DNA from 2 places in the Paenibacillus sp. 01T443 genome. Region 1 is predicted to be linked to the other one. Evidence: predicted binding sites of a transcription regulator. Region 1 holds the regulator's gene; the other holds the start of a gene.

What was found. Region 1 encodes LexA, which represses DNA repair genes until DNA is damaged. Its sites were predicted from a motif close to CGAACATATGTTCG; they were not measured.
Region 2: a site for LexA is predicted at 5,441-5,454, ahead of AC1DLI_RS27785 (YhjD family protein). Genes of this name have one in related genera too.

What each region holds. Positions count from the first base shown of each region.
Region 1 covers NZ_JBFTPE010000001.1:91,595-98,743, reverse strand. The annotation lists gene AC1DLI_RS00475 (hypothetical protein) at 93-722, shown strand; gene AC1DLI_RS00470 (NAD-dependent epimerase/dehydratase family protein) at 832-1,542, shown strand; gene AC1DLI_RS00465 (hypothetical protein) at 1,663-1,929, opposite strand; gene yjcZ (sporulation protein YjcZ) at 2,161-2,268, opposite strand; gene lexA (transcriptional repressor LexA) at 2,489-3,109, opposite strand; gene yneA (cell division suppressor protein YneA) at 3,268-3,642, shown strand; gene AC1DLI_RS00445 (DUF896 domain-containing protein) at 3,917-4,108, shown strand; gene AC1DLI_RS00440 (aldo/keto reductase) at 4,154-5,143, shown strand; gene AC1DLI_RS00435 (hypothetical protein) at 5,166-5,678, shown strand; gene AC1DLI_RS00430 (HAD family hydrolase) at 5,703-6,491, shown strand; gene AC1DLI_RS00425 (1,2-dihydroxy-3-keto-5-methylthiopentene dioxygenase) at 6,564-7,112, opposite strand.
Region 2 covers NZ_JBFTPE010000021.1:61,117-68,265, forward strand. The annotation lists gene AC1DLI_RS27750 (carboxylate--amine ligase) at 1-605, shown strand, start outside; gene AC1DLI_RS27755 (UDP-N-acetylmuramoyl-L-alanyl-D-glutamate--2,6-diaminopimelate ligase) at 648-2,117, shown strand; gene AC1DLI_RS27760 (aspartate/glutamate racemase family protein) at 2,185-2,898, shown strand; gene AC1DLI_RS27765 (hypothetical protein) at 2,927-3,127, shown strand; gene AC1DLI_RS27770 (organic hydroperoxide resistance protein) at 3,218-3,631, opposite strand; gene AC1DLI_RS27775 (HD domain-containing phosphohydrolase) at 3,931-5,082, opposite strand; tRNA gene AC1DLI_RS27780 (tRNA-Arg) at 5,264-5,340, shown strand; gene AC1DLI_RS27785 (YhjD family protein) at 5,483-5,896, shown strand; gene AC1DLI_RS27790 (hypothetical protein) at 6,092-6,421, shown strand; gene AC1DLI_RS27795 (DUF4870 domain-containing protein) at 6,628-6,987, shown strand; gene AC1DLI_RS27800 (MurR/RpiR family transcriptional regulator) at 7,071-7,149, opposite strand, start outside.

The sequences.
Region 1 (7,149 bases):
TACTATTCGCTTGTCTGTCGAATTGTTATATTCAGAGCAGTTAAGAATGGCTGCCGGATGAATATAACAACGGTTATCAGGAGATGAGCAGAATGACAATAACAAGTTTAAATAACGAGATAACTGATAGCATATATATATTACTTACCGATACAGGGACCTTGTTTACTAGACTAATCAAAGGGTTTACGGGTGCCCCTTACAATCATGCTTCGCTTGTATTGGATGAGAATTTAGAAGAAATCTATAGTTTCGGACGAAAGCGTGTAAATAATCCTTTGCATGCCGGGTTTGTGAAGGAGGATGTTTATCAAGGAACATTCCGGCATTTTCCGGAAACTCGCTGCAGGCTGCTACGGATTGCTGTAACGGAACATCAAAAAACGGCCTTAATGAAGGTGATTAGCGAATTCGAAAAGGATAAGAATAGGTATCGGTATAATTTAATTGGGCTGTTGGGTGTATTGTTAGAGATGGATTTGCAGCCCGCTCATTCCTATTTCTGCTCGCAGTTTGTTGCCGAGACGCTGAAGTCCAGCGGAATCCATATGTGGGATCGTCCATCAACTTTAGTGACACCGAATGATTTTCTTGTGCATGAGAGCGTTCAAGTCATATATGATGGACCATTATATGAGTACCCAAAGCTAGATCGTCAAAGATTAGGTCAGTTACAAAAACCACATTATCCAACGGTTCTTTTTGGTAAGCGAGCCGTATAGTTCAAATGTAATCGACGTACAATTAAGAATATTGTTTGTTTTTAACCGAATGATCGTTTATTATAGGGACATGAGACACGAAGATGAAATTGGAATTGGGTGATTAAGCATGCTTGACCAAGGCTCACTGACGGGACAAAATGCAAAGAAATTAAATGTAATAATAACAGGAACTACTGGGATGGTTGGGGAAGGCGTGCTGCATGAATGTCTGCTTCATCCGGATATTGAAAAGGTCCTTGTTATCAATCGGAAACCATGCGGAGTTGTTCACAACAAATTAAAAGAGATTGTCCATGTGGATTTCTTTCAAATCGATTCCATTGCTATGCAGTTAACGGGCTACGATGCTTGTTTCTTTTGTCTAGGCGTATCCTCTGTTGGCATGAATGAAGAAAAATATAGTCATCTGACGTATGATCTGACGCTATACATGGCAGGTATTCTTTCGAGCAAGAACCCGGATATGGTTTTCTGTTATGTATCAGGCAGTGGAACCGATAGTACGGAGCGGGGGAAAAGCATGTGGGCTAGAGTGAAAGGGAAAACAGAAAATGCACTGTTACAGCTACCTTTAAAAGGCGCATATATGTTCCGGCCTGGATACATTCATCCTACCAAAGGTTTAAATAATACACACGGATACTATTCTGCATTGAAGTGGATGTATCCAATGCTCCTCGCCCTATTGCCGAAGCATGTGATTTCATTAAAGGAAATTGGTCTAGCAATGATCCAAGCGGCAAAATCGGGACATGCAAAAACCATTTTGGACAGCAAGATGATTTCTGAAATGGCCAAACTAGCTGATAAAAGTTAGCTTCTTGATGGATTCATTCGGTAAGATGCATCTTTGATATCGAATTGCTGGGGGATGTTTAGGCTAAACCTACACATTCCCCGCCGGAACGATTGGAATCGATAAGACTTTTAATTTGATTTATTTACAATAATGACGATGTCCGCCATGAAAGCCACCGCCGTGGAAGCCTCCTGGAGGCCCCCCGTGAAAGCCGCCAGGACCTCCTCCAGGGAAGCCGCCTCCTTGAAACCCTCCATGCCACCATGGTCCTCCAAAAGAGCCAAAAGGCGAAGGAAAAGGGAGTGGAAGCACTTCTGGGTAAGGATAAGGATAGGGATAAGGGTACGGATAAGGATAAGAAGGCGGATAGGGATAAAATGGGGGCTGGAGCGGTCCGAATGCCATTACGTTCTCCTCCAATACTTATTTTGATATGATCAGCCTATGCTTCTATGGTTGCCTATGTAACTTGCCCATCATTATTTACTAGTGCGCTCAAGTGAAGATCAATACTTGTTTACGTTTCGTTAATGATTGTGCGTTTCATCGGAACGGATACGCAAAAAGGCCCGATTTACGGGCCTTTTTGCGTTTGAGTCGAGAGGCTAAGAGAGAAAGAATGGATAGGGGCTGTTATTAGTAGCCGCCGAAACCCATACAGCTGCAAGCTATAATCACCAACAAAATGAAGAGAACCAAAATTGTGCCTGTGTTTGTAAAAGCTCCACCAACGTAACCGGACATTTTTCAATGCACCTCCTTACGTGTTGAGTACACAGTATGTTATGCGGGATAATTGTACGTTGATTGGGTGTTTGTCTGGGAGAGGCATTCATCCAGCAGCCTAATTTTAAGGAAAACGATTGGTTGAAAGTTGAAGGGGCTTAGCGAACAAAGAAAAGGCTGGATCAAAGACGCATGTGCATCTGATCCAGCCTTTTCTTTATGTACATTTACAATCCGATTAATGTATGTCGCGGAAAAGTCCAATGACTTTACCAAGTATCGTTACATTTTGGAGTAAAATCGGCTGCATCGTGGAATTCTCCGGCTGCAGGCGAATATGATTTTTCTCCTTATAGAACGTTTTAACTGTTGCTTCGTCATCCTCTGTCATGGCGACAACGATTTCACCGTTATTTGCCGTTTGCTGTTGCCGAACAATAACGTAATCTCCATCATGAATGCCGGCTTCGATCATACTCTCGCCCATAACATTCAAAATAAAAACGCTGCTGTCTCCGACAAAATGGGCAGGAAGCGGGAAATACTCCTCGATGTTCTCCGTAGCAGTGATAGGCACACCAGCTGTAACCTTGCCCACAATCGGCACCTTAGCTACGGAAAGCGGGATAATGCCATCGACGCCTTCTTGATCTAAGATCTCAATTGCACGGGGTTTCGTAGGATCTCGGCGAATCAGACCTTTCTTCTCCAGGCGGTCAAGATGACCATGAACGGTTGAACTGGATAACAATCCAACAGCTTCGCCGATTTCTCGAACGGAGGGTGGATAGCCTTTCTCCCGGACTTCATTCTTGATGAATTCAAGAATCGAATGTTGTCGGTTAGAAATCTTCGACACTGCAATCACTCCATTAGTAGGTTTGCAAAAAATTATAACATAGAACCGGAGTTCGTACAAACATAAGTTCTTAAGTACAAAGGTTCGCATTTTTTCATTGACACCAAACGTCTGTTCGTGTAATCTAAAAACAGAACAAACGTTTGGGGTGCTGATAAATGATAACTAGTCCAAGCTTTTATAGAACGATCCATAAGCCGGAAGCAAGCAAAGCAATGAAGTTTTCAAAGGTAATTGTACGCTTATTAAAGCGTCATACGGTTAAGGTTACTGTATGTTCTGCTTTGTTTATCCTATTATTCACGAGCTTTTTAATGATGGGAACAGATGCATCAGGGAGCTCTCCTGAAGCAGCAACAAATGATGAGCAGGTTATCACTGTTCGTACTGGAGATACATTATGGGAGATTGCTAGACAATTCACTGACTCTAAGCATGATATAAGATATGTTGTATATCTGATTAAGGATCGGAATGAACTACATTCAGCAGAGATTAAGTCCGGACAGAAGCTTATAATTCCAAATATATAATTTGAATGATATTTACAATGGCTTGCTAATAACACTAACCTATATGCTTTCTGGAACAAGCGGATTACTAAATCTACTTGCTTCAGAAAGCTTTTTTGCATAAATGATTGATTTGCCTCATTCATCTCATTTCAGAGGATAGGAATTGAATCCAGAGGCTTATTTTCCACGTGAAAAGTATAGGTTTTGAACATGCCTTGCCTTGACAACTGATCGTCGAAAATGTCAAAGTATAGAGTAGTGGTTTTTCATCATGAGAGGAGTAGAGCAAGGTATGGAATTTTCGAAAATAATTGAACGGATTAACGAGCTCGCTCGTAAAAATAAATCTGAAGGCTTAACCGATGCGGAAATTGCCGAAAGAGATGAGCTTCGCAAGCAGTATTTAACGAATTTTAAGAACAATTTTCGACAACAGCTTGAAACGATTGAAATTGTGGATGATAAGGATAATATCAAGCATTAATTATTGTCTAAAGACATCATTTAATATCCAAGAAAGGGTGATTAGATGAATTACAAACTATTAGGCAAAAGTGGACTGGCGGTTTCTGAGCTTTGTTTGGGAACGATGACCTTCGGCAACACAACAAGTGAAGAGGATTCGATTGAGATGATCAATCGTTTTGTTGACCGAGGCGGCAATTTTCTGGATACTGCTGACGTATATGTAAGCGGCCGTTCCGAGGAGATCGTCGGGAAAGCGATTAAACACAATCGCTCTGATATTGTACTGGCAACAAAGGTAAGGATGACCACATCCAAAAATATCAATGGCGTGGGATTATCGCGCAAACATATCATGGATGGTGTTGAAGCCAGCCTAAAACGACTTCAAACCGATTATATTGATTTGTACCAGGTACATGTATGGGATCATGCAACACCAATCGAAGAAACGCTTCGCACGCTTGACGACCTTGTTACCTCAGGCAAGGTTCGCTACATAGGTTGTTCTAATTTTTTTGCATGGCAATTGATGAAATCGTTGGCATGTAGCGATGCAAACCGCTATGTCCGTTTTGTATCCATTCAGCCGCAATACAGCTTAGTAAGCAGACAAATGGACCGAGAAATGATGTCGCTCTGCTTAGAGGAAAAGGTAGGCATTATTCCATGGGCTCCCATTGGCGGAGGATTTCTTACTGGGCGTTATACCAGAGAAGAACCTAAGGAAGGTCGGATGACTTCGAAGGTAGGCGAGAGCGCCTGGATTAATCGAGCCTCGGACAAAAATTTCGTCATTCTTGATACACTGCTGGAAGCAGCAAATGAGCTTGGTAAAACGCCTGCACAAGTTGCGTTAAGATGGCTGATTCAACGCGAAGGAATTACTTCGCCGATATTCGGTGCCAGCAAATTAGAACAGTTTGAAGATAATATCGGTGCAATAGGCTGGGAAATGCCAGAAGAAGTCTGGAACCGTTTGGAGCAAGTCAGTGCGCTTCCAGATGATTATCCGAATCGCTTTATCGATAAATTCCGCAGACCGTTTGAATAGGGCTTTTTAAATTAGGAGGAGAATGAGCTTGTCACGTTCCTGGGAGCGCAAGGTGCGCAAAAATATGACCGAAATAAATAAACAACGCAAAAAACAAGGCAATGGCCAAATCGTGTTTAACGCCGAGAAATCCGATAAAATTATTGGACGTAATTACATCGCACCAATCTTATTGATTTTATTTATCGGAATGTACGTTATTTTGATGCAAAGCTCGTCCCAATTCAAAATGGATACGATGTTTTGGATCACGGTAGGCTGCTATATTTTACTCGCGGTCCTCTTTTTCTTTAGACGCCCGTATATTACGATTGGCAAAGATTTTGTACAATCACGCCGATTGACAGGGGATAAACGCATTCCTGCTTCTGCAATTAAAGGATTTAGCGCACAAAAGGGTTATGTTATCGTAGAGCAGCACAAAGGCGGTAACTGGGTGTTCTCTAAATTAACGAACCGTTTTCCAACGGATGAAATTAGCGCGAAGCTGAAAGTGTTTGCGCAAGCAAACGGCATTCCTTTTCAGGAAAAATAAATAAGTAGGAGAGTTCGAACAACGATGGCTAAACATGCAGTATTATTTGATCTAGATGACACTTTACTGTGGGATGACCGCAGCGTTAAGGAAGCTTTCGAAGCAACATGCCAAGCGGCAGCTGCAGCAACTGGAGTTGATCCAGACGCCCTTGAGGAGGCGGTGCGCCGTGAAGCAAGAGCGCTTTATGAATCGTATGAAACTTTTCCATTTACAAAAATGATCGGAATCAATCCTTTTGAAGGATTGTGGGCGCCCTTCCGCGAAGGTGAGCAGGAGGAATTCCGCAAGCTCGAGAGTCTTGCGCCAGGATACCGGAAAGCGGCATGGACACAGGGTTTGAAGGCGCTTGGCGTTGATAATGAAGAATTAGGCGCAATTCTAGCTGAGCAATTCCCTGCAGAACGCCGCTCACGTCCCATCGTATATGAAGAAACATTCCGAGTGCTGGACGCACTCAAAGGTAAGTATAAGTTGTTACTGCTTACGAACGGATCTCCTGACTTGCAAAGAGAAAAGTTAGCTGGCGTTCCGGAACTGCTGCCTTATTTTGATCATATAATAATCTCGGGCGAGTTTGGGCAAGGGAAGCCTACTGCTGCGATATTCCAGCATGCGCTTGAGAGACTTGGTATCGAGACAGAGCATGGGATTATGGTTGGCGATAAGCTGACAACGGACATTCTCGGCGCGAATACGATTGGAATGACATCGGTATGGATTAATCGCCATGGCGCCGTCCGTAATGACGAAATCATTCCTACCCATGAAATCAAACATTTAGAAGAGCTTTTGCAGCTGCTTGAGCTTTAAATAATAGCAATAAAAAGCCCCTCATTGTCTGCAATTGCAGCTTACGAGGGGCTTGCATTATTTTAGAACGTATTAAGCCTGGTTGGATGCGAACTTCTCGTCAGCAAAAGGATGAGCGATCCAGCCTTCTGTTTCAATGAAAAGACGAACGGCAACGATTTGACGGTTATCCATCAGCGTGAAGAAATGCGGTTTGTATTCCGGAACGGAAATCACGTCGCCAGCTTCCAGCTCAACGTCAAAATAACCTACATCATCTGTACCTTTAATAATGAAGATGCCGCGTCCTGCAGTGATCGCACGAACTTCATCTTCCGTATGCGTGTGTACGTTTTCGAACTTTTTAAGGAGCTCGTCTAGATTAGGAGTAGCATCGGATAAGGCAATGATATCCCATGTTTTATAACCGCGGCGCTCAGCGAGGTCTTTGATTTCTTCGTCATATGTTGCCAAAATTTCTTGTTTATCTTCGTCAGAAAGTACGAATTTTTGCTGAAGTCCTTCTGCCAGCTTGCTTGGGTTCCAGTGCTCGTAAAGCACCTCTTGCTGTTCTAGAAATGAACGGACAGCCTCTTCCCCTTGAATCCGTTCCTCTGTATTGCGAATTCTAATTTCAGCCATGAACATTCCCTCTTTTCCTATAGAGATTAAATGATAT
Region 2 (7,149 bases), on a different contig from region 1:
AAGTCATCGTACAACGAATCATTCCAGGCTTTGACGATCATATGTATACCTTTGACGCTTATTTAAATCAGGACTCCAAAGTGACGCACTGGGTAACCTGCCAGAAATTCCGCCAGTATCCCATCAACTTTGGGGCATCCGTGTACACTGGTCAAAGATACGTGCAAGAGCTGTTCGACATTGGCGCTCCTTTTCTGGAGAAGATGAAATGGAAGGGCTTTGCGGAGATCGAGTTCAAGAAGGATGCCGAAACTGGCCGCTATTATTTAATCGAGGTCAACTGCCGGATTACAAACTTGAATAACCTGCTCTACAAGGTTGGCGTGAACATTCCATGGATTACCTATCAGGAGCTGACAGGCGGCAACCTAGTTCCCCCAAAAGCCGTCAAAGAAAATACGAACCGCGTATTCTGGTACGGATATGAAGACATGCTCGCGGTCCGCGACTACGTCAAGACTGGACAGTTAACCTGGAGGCAGGTATTCGTATCGTTGTTTAAGCCAAAAGCTTATGCCATTTGGGATTGGAAGGATCCTAAGCCAGCCTTCTCCTATGCCTCTATTATCGGCGGCAAGCTAACGAAAAAGCTTCTAAGAAAATAGCCCGAACAGACAGAAACAGGTCACTAGAATGGAGCTGATCGTATGTTATTGACCTCTTTAATTACAGATCTTGAATATAAGCTCGTGAAAGGCGATTTACATAGAGAAGCAGCCTCGATTGCCTATGATTCCAGGGAGGCCGCGCCAAACGGTGTGTTTGTCGCGATTTCAGGTTTTTCGGTAGATGGCCATCGTTTCATTGATAAGGCGATCGAACTTGGAGCGACCACGATTATAGTAGAGAAGGATGTTCCTGTCGCTGCAGACGTAGCCGTTCTGCAGGTAGCCGACACGCGAGAAGCGCTTGCGCGATTAGCCGCTAATTTCTATGACCGCCCAACGGAGCAAATGAATCTTCTTGGAATAACGGGAACGAACGGAAAAACTTCGACCACTTATTTTCTCAAATCCATTTTCGAGCAGACGGGTACCACGCTTGGGATAATCGGTACGATAGGCACGGTTATCGGGGATAAGGTGTTCCAAAATAAAAACACGACGCCCGAGTCTCTTAATCTCCAGAAGATCTTCGCTGAAATGACGCAAGCCCACATGAAGCATTGTGTCATGGAGGTGTCCTCGCATGCGCTTAACCTGAGCCGGGTTGCCCATTCCAGTTTCAATACCGGAATTTTCACGAACCTAACGCCGGATCATCTCGAGCTGCATCATACGATGGAGGAGTATTTCGAGGCTAAGGCGAAGCTGTTTGACATGACATCGGACTACAATATCATTAACGCCGATGATAAATACGGCCGGATTCTTATCGAGCGTTTAAAGGGCAAGGCGCCAAAGCTTCTCACCTACGGAATTGAGCAGGAAGCCGATATCTATGCGACGGATATTAATTATTTTTCCGATTACACTACCTATACCCTAAATACGCCAAAGGGCAGCATCTCCATCAAGGTGAATCTCCCTGGGACGATTTATGTATATAACAGTTTGGCGGCTGTCGCAACCGCATACGTCAACCAATTCAGCCTGCAGCAAATCGCTGAGGGTATATTGGCTGTCGATGGCATTAAAGGCCGTCTAGAAGTCGTTTATCAAGACGAAGACACTAAAATTATCGTCGATTTCGCACATACCGAGGACAGCTTGGAGAAGGCTTTGACGACGATAAGACCGTTCGCCAAGGGAAGAATCATTCTTGTATTCGGCGTTTATGCGTCAGATGGAGAATCCGGCACGGAGAAGCGTAGAGCAATGGCGAAGGTTGCTGCCAATTTTGCTGATTTTTCCGTTATCACCTCGGACAATCCGAAGATGCAGGATAACAACTTGATTATCCGTGAAATTATAGAGGGCGTTGAAGCATATAACGGTGCTTACGAGGCTGTTGTCGACCGGAGAGACGCGATTGCTTTTGCCATTGAAATCAGTAAAAAAGACGATGTAATCCTTATCGCCGGCAAAGGCCATGAAACGACGCAAATTATCGGGAAAACAGAAATTCCTTTTAACGAAGCAGAAATCGTCCGAGAAATTAAATTACAAACAAAATAACAGTGCACTAAAGAACATAGGGATCTGATTAAATGCAACTAACACTTCAATAAAAGTAGGTTGAACAATGGAAGCTAAAAGCTTAGGCGTCATTGGCGGGATGGGACCGAAAGCAACATCCGTATTTTTCGACATGATTATCGAACAGACAGCAGCGGACCGCGATCAGGACCATATTGATATGGTCATCCTTAATCATGCCACGTTGCCCGATCGAACAGGAGTTATATTGGGCAACAGAGGCGAGCTTTTTCTAAAAGCGGTTGCTAAGGATTTAAAGCTGCTTGAAGCATCCGGCGTGTCGAATATAGCAATACCATGTAATACCTCGCATTACTTTTATAACGAAATGCAGCAGATGACCAGCATTAACATTATCAACATGGTAGATGAGAGCTTGAAGGAAATTTACGATACTTACGGTGAACACTGCAAAGTCGGTATTTTGGCAACAAACGGGACGGTTAGCAGCGGCGTTTACCGCAAGGGCTGCGAACAGTACAATATGCAGCTGCATGAGCCGGAAGCAGCGGTTCAAGAGCATGTGATGGACATTATCTACAATAAGGTTAAACGAAATCTTCCTGTAGAGCCTTCCGAATTCGAAGGTATCATTAACCATCTTCTAACTCATGATGAATGCCTTTGCGTCATCATTGCATGCACCGAATTATCATGCATTCCGATTCGGGAAGAAGTAGCAAAAAATTGCGTGGATGCGATGTCCGTGCTTGTTCAGAAGTCAATCGAGCTGTCCGGCAAACAATCCATTTTTAAATAATGAACGACAGCACTAACGGAGGCTTGGCATGACGGAGACAGGGTTCGAGGCATTTGAGTCATTTTTTTCGGAGTCTTTTGCAGGCGCCGTACGTATCAGGGAAATAAGGCTGTCTTCCGCTGAAAGGGACTATATCGCATCACGTTACCCCCACGCTTCGCTAAAAGCCATTCAAACGAAAGCTTATCCCGATGATAAGCTTTGGTTTGAGGTTGTGCTGCATACCTAGGCCTCTGCTTATTATTGCATGCAAGTAAAAAATCCGGAGAGTGATCTCCGGATTTTTTGTATTGCAACGCAAGGTTAGCTTTATTTTTCCTTATACCAGGTTGAACTCTACGTTAATATTGCCGCGAGTCGCCCGCGAATACGGACAAACCTGATGAGCCGCTTCGACGAGTTCCTGTGCAACATCCCGCTCAACTCCGACAATAGAAATATCAAGCTTTGCTTCCAGCTCATACCCTCCGCCGTCATCCTTCCCCAATGTTACATGGGCGGTTACTTCCGTTTTCTCCACCTTGATTTTCTTCATCCGGCTTACAAGATTGATCGCGCTCTCGAAACAAGCTGCATAACCGCCAGCAAACAGCTGCTCTGGATTTGTTGCTCCGCCTTGACCTCCAAGCTCCTTCGGTGCTCTCACATCCACATTTAAAATATTATCACTCGATACGAGCTTACCGTCTCTTCCGCCTGTTGCCGTTACCGTAGCTGTGTATAGTTTTTGCATAATCAATTCCTCCAATTTGTTTTTTAAAATCTTTGCACTCCCGCATCGCATAAAGTCGGCTCTCATTACAGAAGAAGGCATCAAACATTCGTATTGCACGAATGCGTACTTTCTACTCTGATTAAGCAAACCTGCCAACATCGAGTGAATTAATTTGATACAATTTAATTTGATACAATTTAATTTTATAAAATTTAATATACACGGTTATGGGTTGGTTGTCAATAAAGAAGCGAGCTTCGGTCGATCATAAAAAAAGACCTTTATGGATTTCTCCATTAAGGTCTTAACGTTCATCTTTATTCCGTTTCGAACAGATCCTCATTCTGATCTCTCACTTCGAGTATAAGGGGCAGCTGCTGGAAAAAAACATCAACCACCTGCGGGTCAAAATGCCGTTCCCGCTCTTCCTTAATCAGTTTCAAAATGCGCTCTAACGGCCACGCCTCTTTATATACTCTAGCGCTGCCTAAGGCATCGAATACATCTGCCAGCGCCGTTATTCGTCCATAAATATGTATATCCTCGCCTGCAAGCCCCTGCGGATAACCTGTTCCATCCCATTTCTCGTGATGCTGCCATGCCACAATGGCTGCGGCCTGCAGGAGCTGTCTCTTGGACTTTCTCAGCAGCCGGTAACCAATCATGCAGTGCTCCTTCATCTGCTCGAATTCCTCGGCTGTGAGCTTTCCAGGCTTTTGCAAAATCGCATCCGGAATAGCTACCTTCCCAATATCATGCATGGGTGATGCGCTTCGCAGCATCTCTGCTTCTACCTTGCTCATGCCAAGGCCTACCGCTAAAATATAGGAATAATGAGCGACCCGCTTTACATGGTTTCCCGTTTCCTTTGATCGTCCCTCGCCAATATTGCCCATAGCCAAAATAATTTCTTTCTGTGTCTCCATTATTTCCTCATGAAGCATAATGGATTCAAGAGATTTGCCTGAATAGGCCGCAGCAAGCGTAAGATAATCCATATCCTGCGTTGAAAACGACTGTTTTTTCGTTAGCTTGTTAATCGCTTGATACGCCCCGATAACCTCTCCCTGATTGTTGCGGAAAGGAATGGTCATGATCGACTTTGTCCGGTAGCCCGTCTTTCTGTCGCTGTCCGGATTATGCCTCGGGTCACCGTAAGCATCATCGATAAAAATGGGCTGCCCGGTACTGATTGCATTCCCTACTAAGCCGCTCCCGTAAGGTATTCTAATTTCTCCGACACCAGGCGCAACTACCGTAAACAGCTCATTACGCGCAACATCAATTAGCCAGACCGTACAACGGTCGGCAACGACCATTTCCCTGCCCATATTCGCCATTAAGACGAGAACAGCTTCTAACTTTTTCTCATTGGCGATTTTGGCGGTATATTCAAAGATGACCTTAAGCATTTGTTCTGGGGATAAATCTAATCTAAAAGAGTTAGGTTCATTGAAGTATTCGTACATACGGGGTATTCCTCCAGCCGTTCGAACTCATCGTCCTTACAACTATTCGCCTTCCCGTACTTTTTATCCTGCTATTCAACCCGAAAAAAAGACCTTTTTCGACAATAACTGCAGAATCCCAAATCATGGCTGGTTCATCTTGCTTCCTTAAAAGTAAGCATGTTATAATTAATTTTGCTGCGCGTCCGTAGCTCATCCGGATAGAGCAAACGTTTCCTAAACGTTAGGTGGGAGGTTCGAGCCCTCTCGGGCGCGCCATATATTTTTAGAAGCAGCTATCGTCATTATAATAAGACCTTCTACGCAGTCGTCGTAGAAGGTCTTTTTGTAATCTTTATGCTATAGATAGGTTGACTACAGAACGTTTGTTCCCCTATAATGTGCATGAGGTGATTTACAAATGGCCATGCCGTTATATAAGGTAAACAATCATTACCAGCCGCCTGCGTTGGAAGAGCTTCAGCTTATACAGAATTCCATTATACTTCCCCTGGCACTCGTTGTCGTTGAACGAAATAGGCGCGAGCTGGATAGAAAAGCCCGCTCCTTGCGTGCGATCTTTGCTAAGGCCGCAGACATTATCATTTTGAGAATGAAAGCAGATTTAGCGGCGAACACCCAGCTGCTGGTTTCAAAAAGCATAACCGTATGTAAGGATAACGGAACACCTAACAAGCTAACCTATCGTTTCAATTGCCGCGGCTATGAAGATCGGCTTACCCTGACACATGAATACATACGAAATGAAATAAACAAACAGATATCCGCTTATAATTCCGAAATCTTCGCGAAGCATGCATCCACCGATTCATAGAATAAGGGGCAATGAAATGTGCTTTCCTTTAAAGTCTCGCTGACGTGCGGGGCTTATTGTCCTACGCAGCCGTAAATAGATGTAACCTGTACGTCATTTCATGCGTAAAAAGTAAAAACAGAGAACGTGAAGCAATTCCTATTTTTAAGCATCCGATCCGCTGTTAACCATAAAATTTCGTTAGGAGGAATAGATATGAAGGCCGCTGGCACGCTGCTGCTGGTTACCGCAATTATGGAAGGCATACTAGGCTTTCCTTTTCTGGGAGGTACCTTGGTTGTATTTTCCGGTTACACCGTGCTATTCGTCGCACTTGTGCTCCACATTATAACGTTGGTGCTTTGCTCGCAGCACAACAAACCCATTGTGGGCAGCATACTCGGCATTGTCACATCGGTATTGGCGTGGATTCCATTTCTAGGAATGATCATGCACCTTACAACGGCTGTATTTCTCTTCATAGCCGCTTTCAAAAAGGAGCCGAGCAACAATCCCCCATATCCACCCGCTCCAGGAAGCTTCTAAATAAACAGGACTATCCCATTGTAGAGCTTTTCTACGGTTGGATTGTCCTTTTTTCATCTTAGCGGATGAACCTTTTTCAAATCGTTTGTTCCCCTAACACGATACGAGCGCCAAATCCCAGCATATTTATGCATATGTTTCAGCCTTGCCAACGTATAAGTACATAAAGCCATTTAACATCTTTTAAAAACTAAGGGAGGCAACACATGATGAATCAGCCCTTTGGGCTCCACAAAGAGGAAAAAACGTACGGCATGCTCTGTCATCTGCTTGCATTCAGCGGTTTGATTATTCCGCTCGGCAACATTCTTGGTCCACTCGTCATCTGGCTCATGAAGAAGGACCAATCGAGCTACGTAGATATGCATGGCAAGGAATCGCTTAATTTCCAGATCAGCAACGCGATCTATACCATTATTTCAGGCTTGCTTATTTTCGTTCTTATCGGCTTTATCACTACGCCGCTATTATTTGTTTTCTGGCTCGTGTTCACCATTATTGCTTCCATTCGCGCCTCCGAGGGTAATGGCTATCGTTATCCACTGACGATTCGTTTTTTCAAATAACAAGCGTAAACGGCTGTCGCAAAACTTATAATTTCTTATATTTTAAGCAAAGACGCTGGAGCCGATCAGGCTCCAGCGTCTTTTTATTTAGGCAGCAGCGAGGCGTATTTCTTCCGCAGCGCATGTAAACGATCCAGCTGCTGAAGCGCCTGCTCCCCGCGA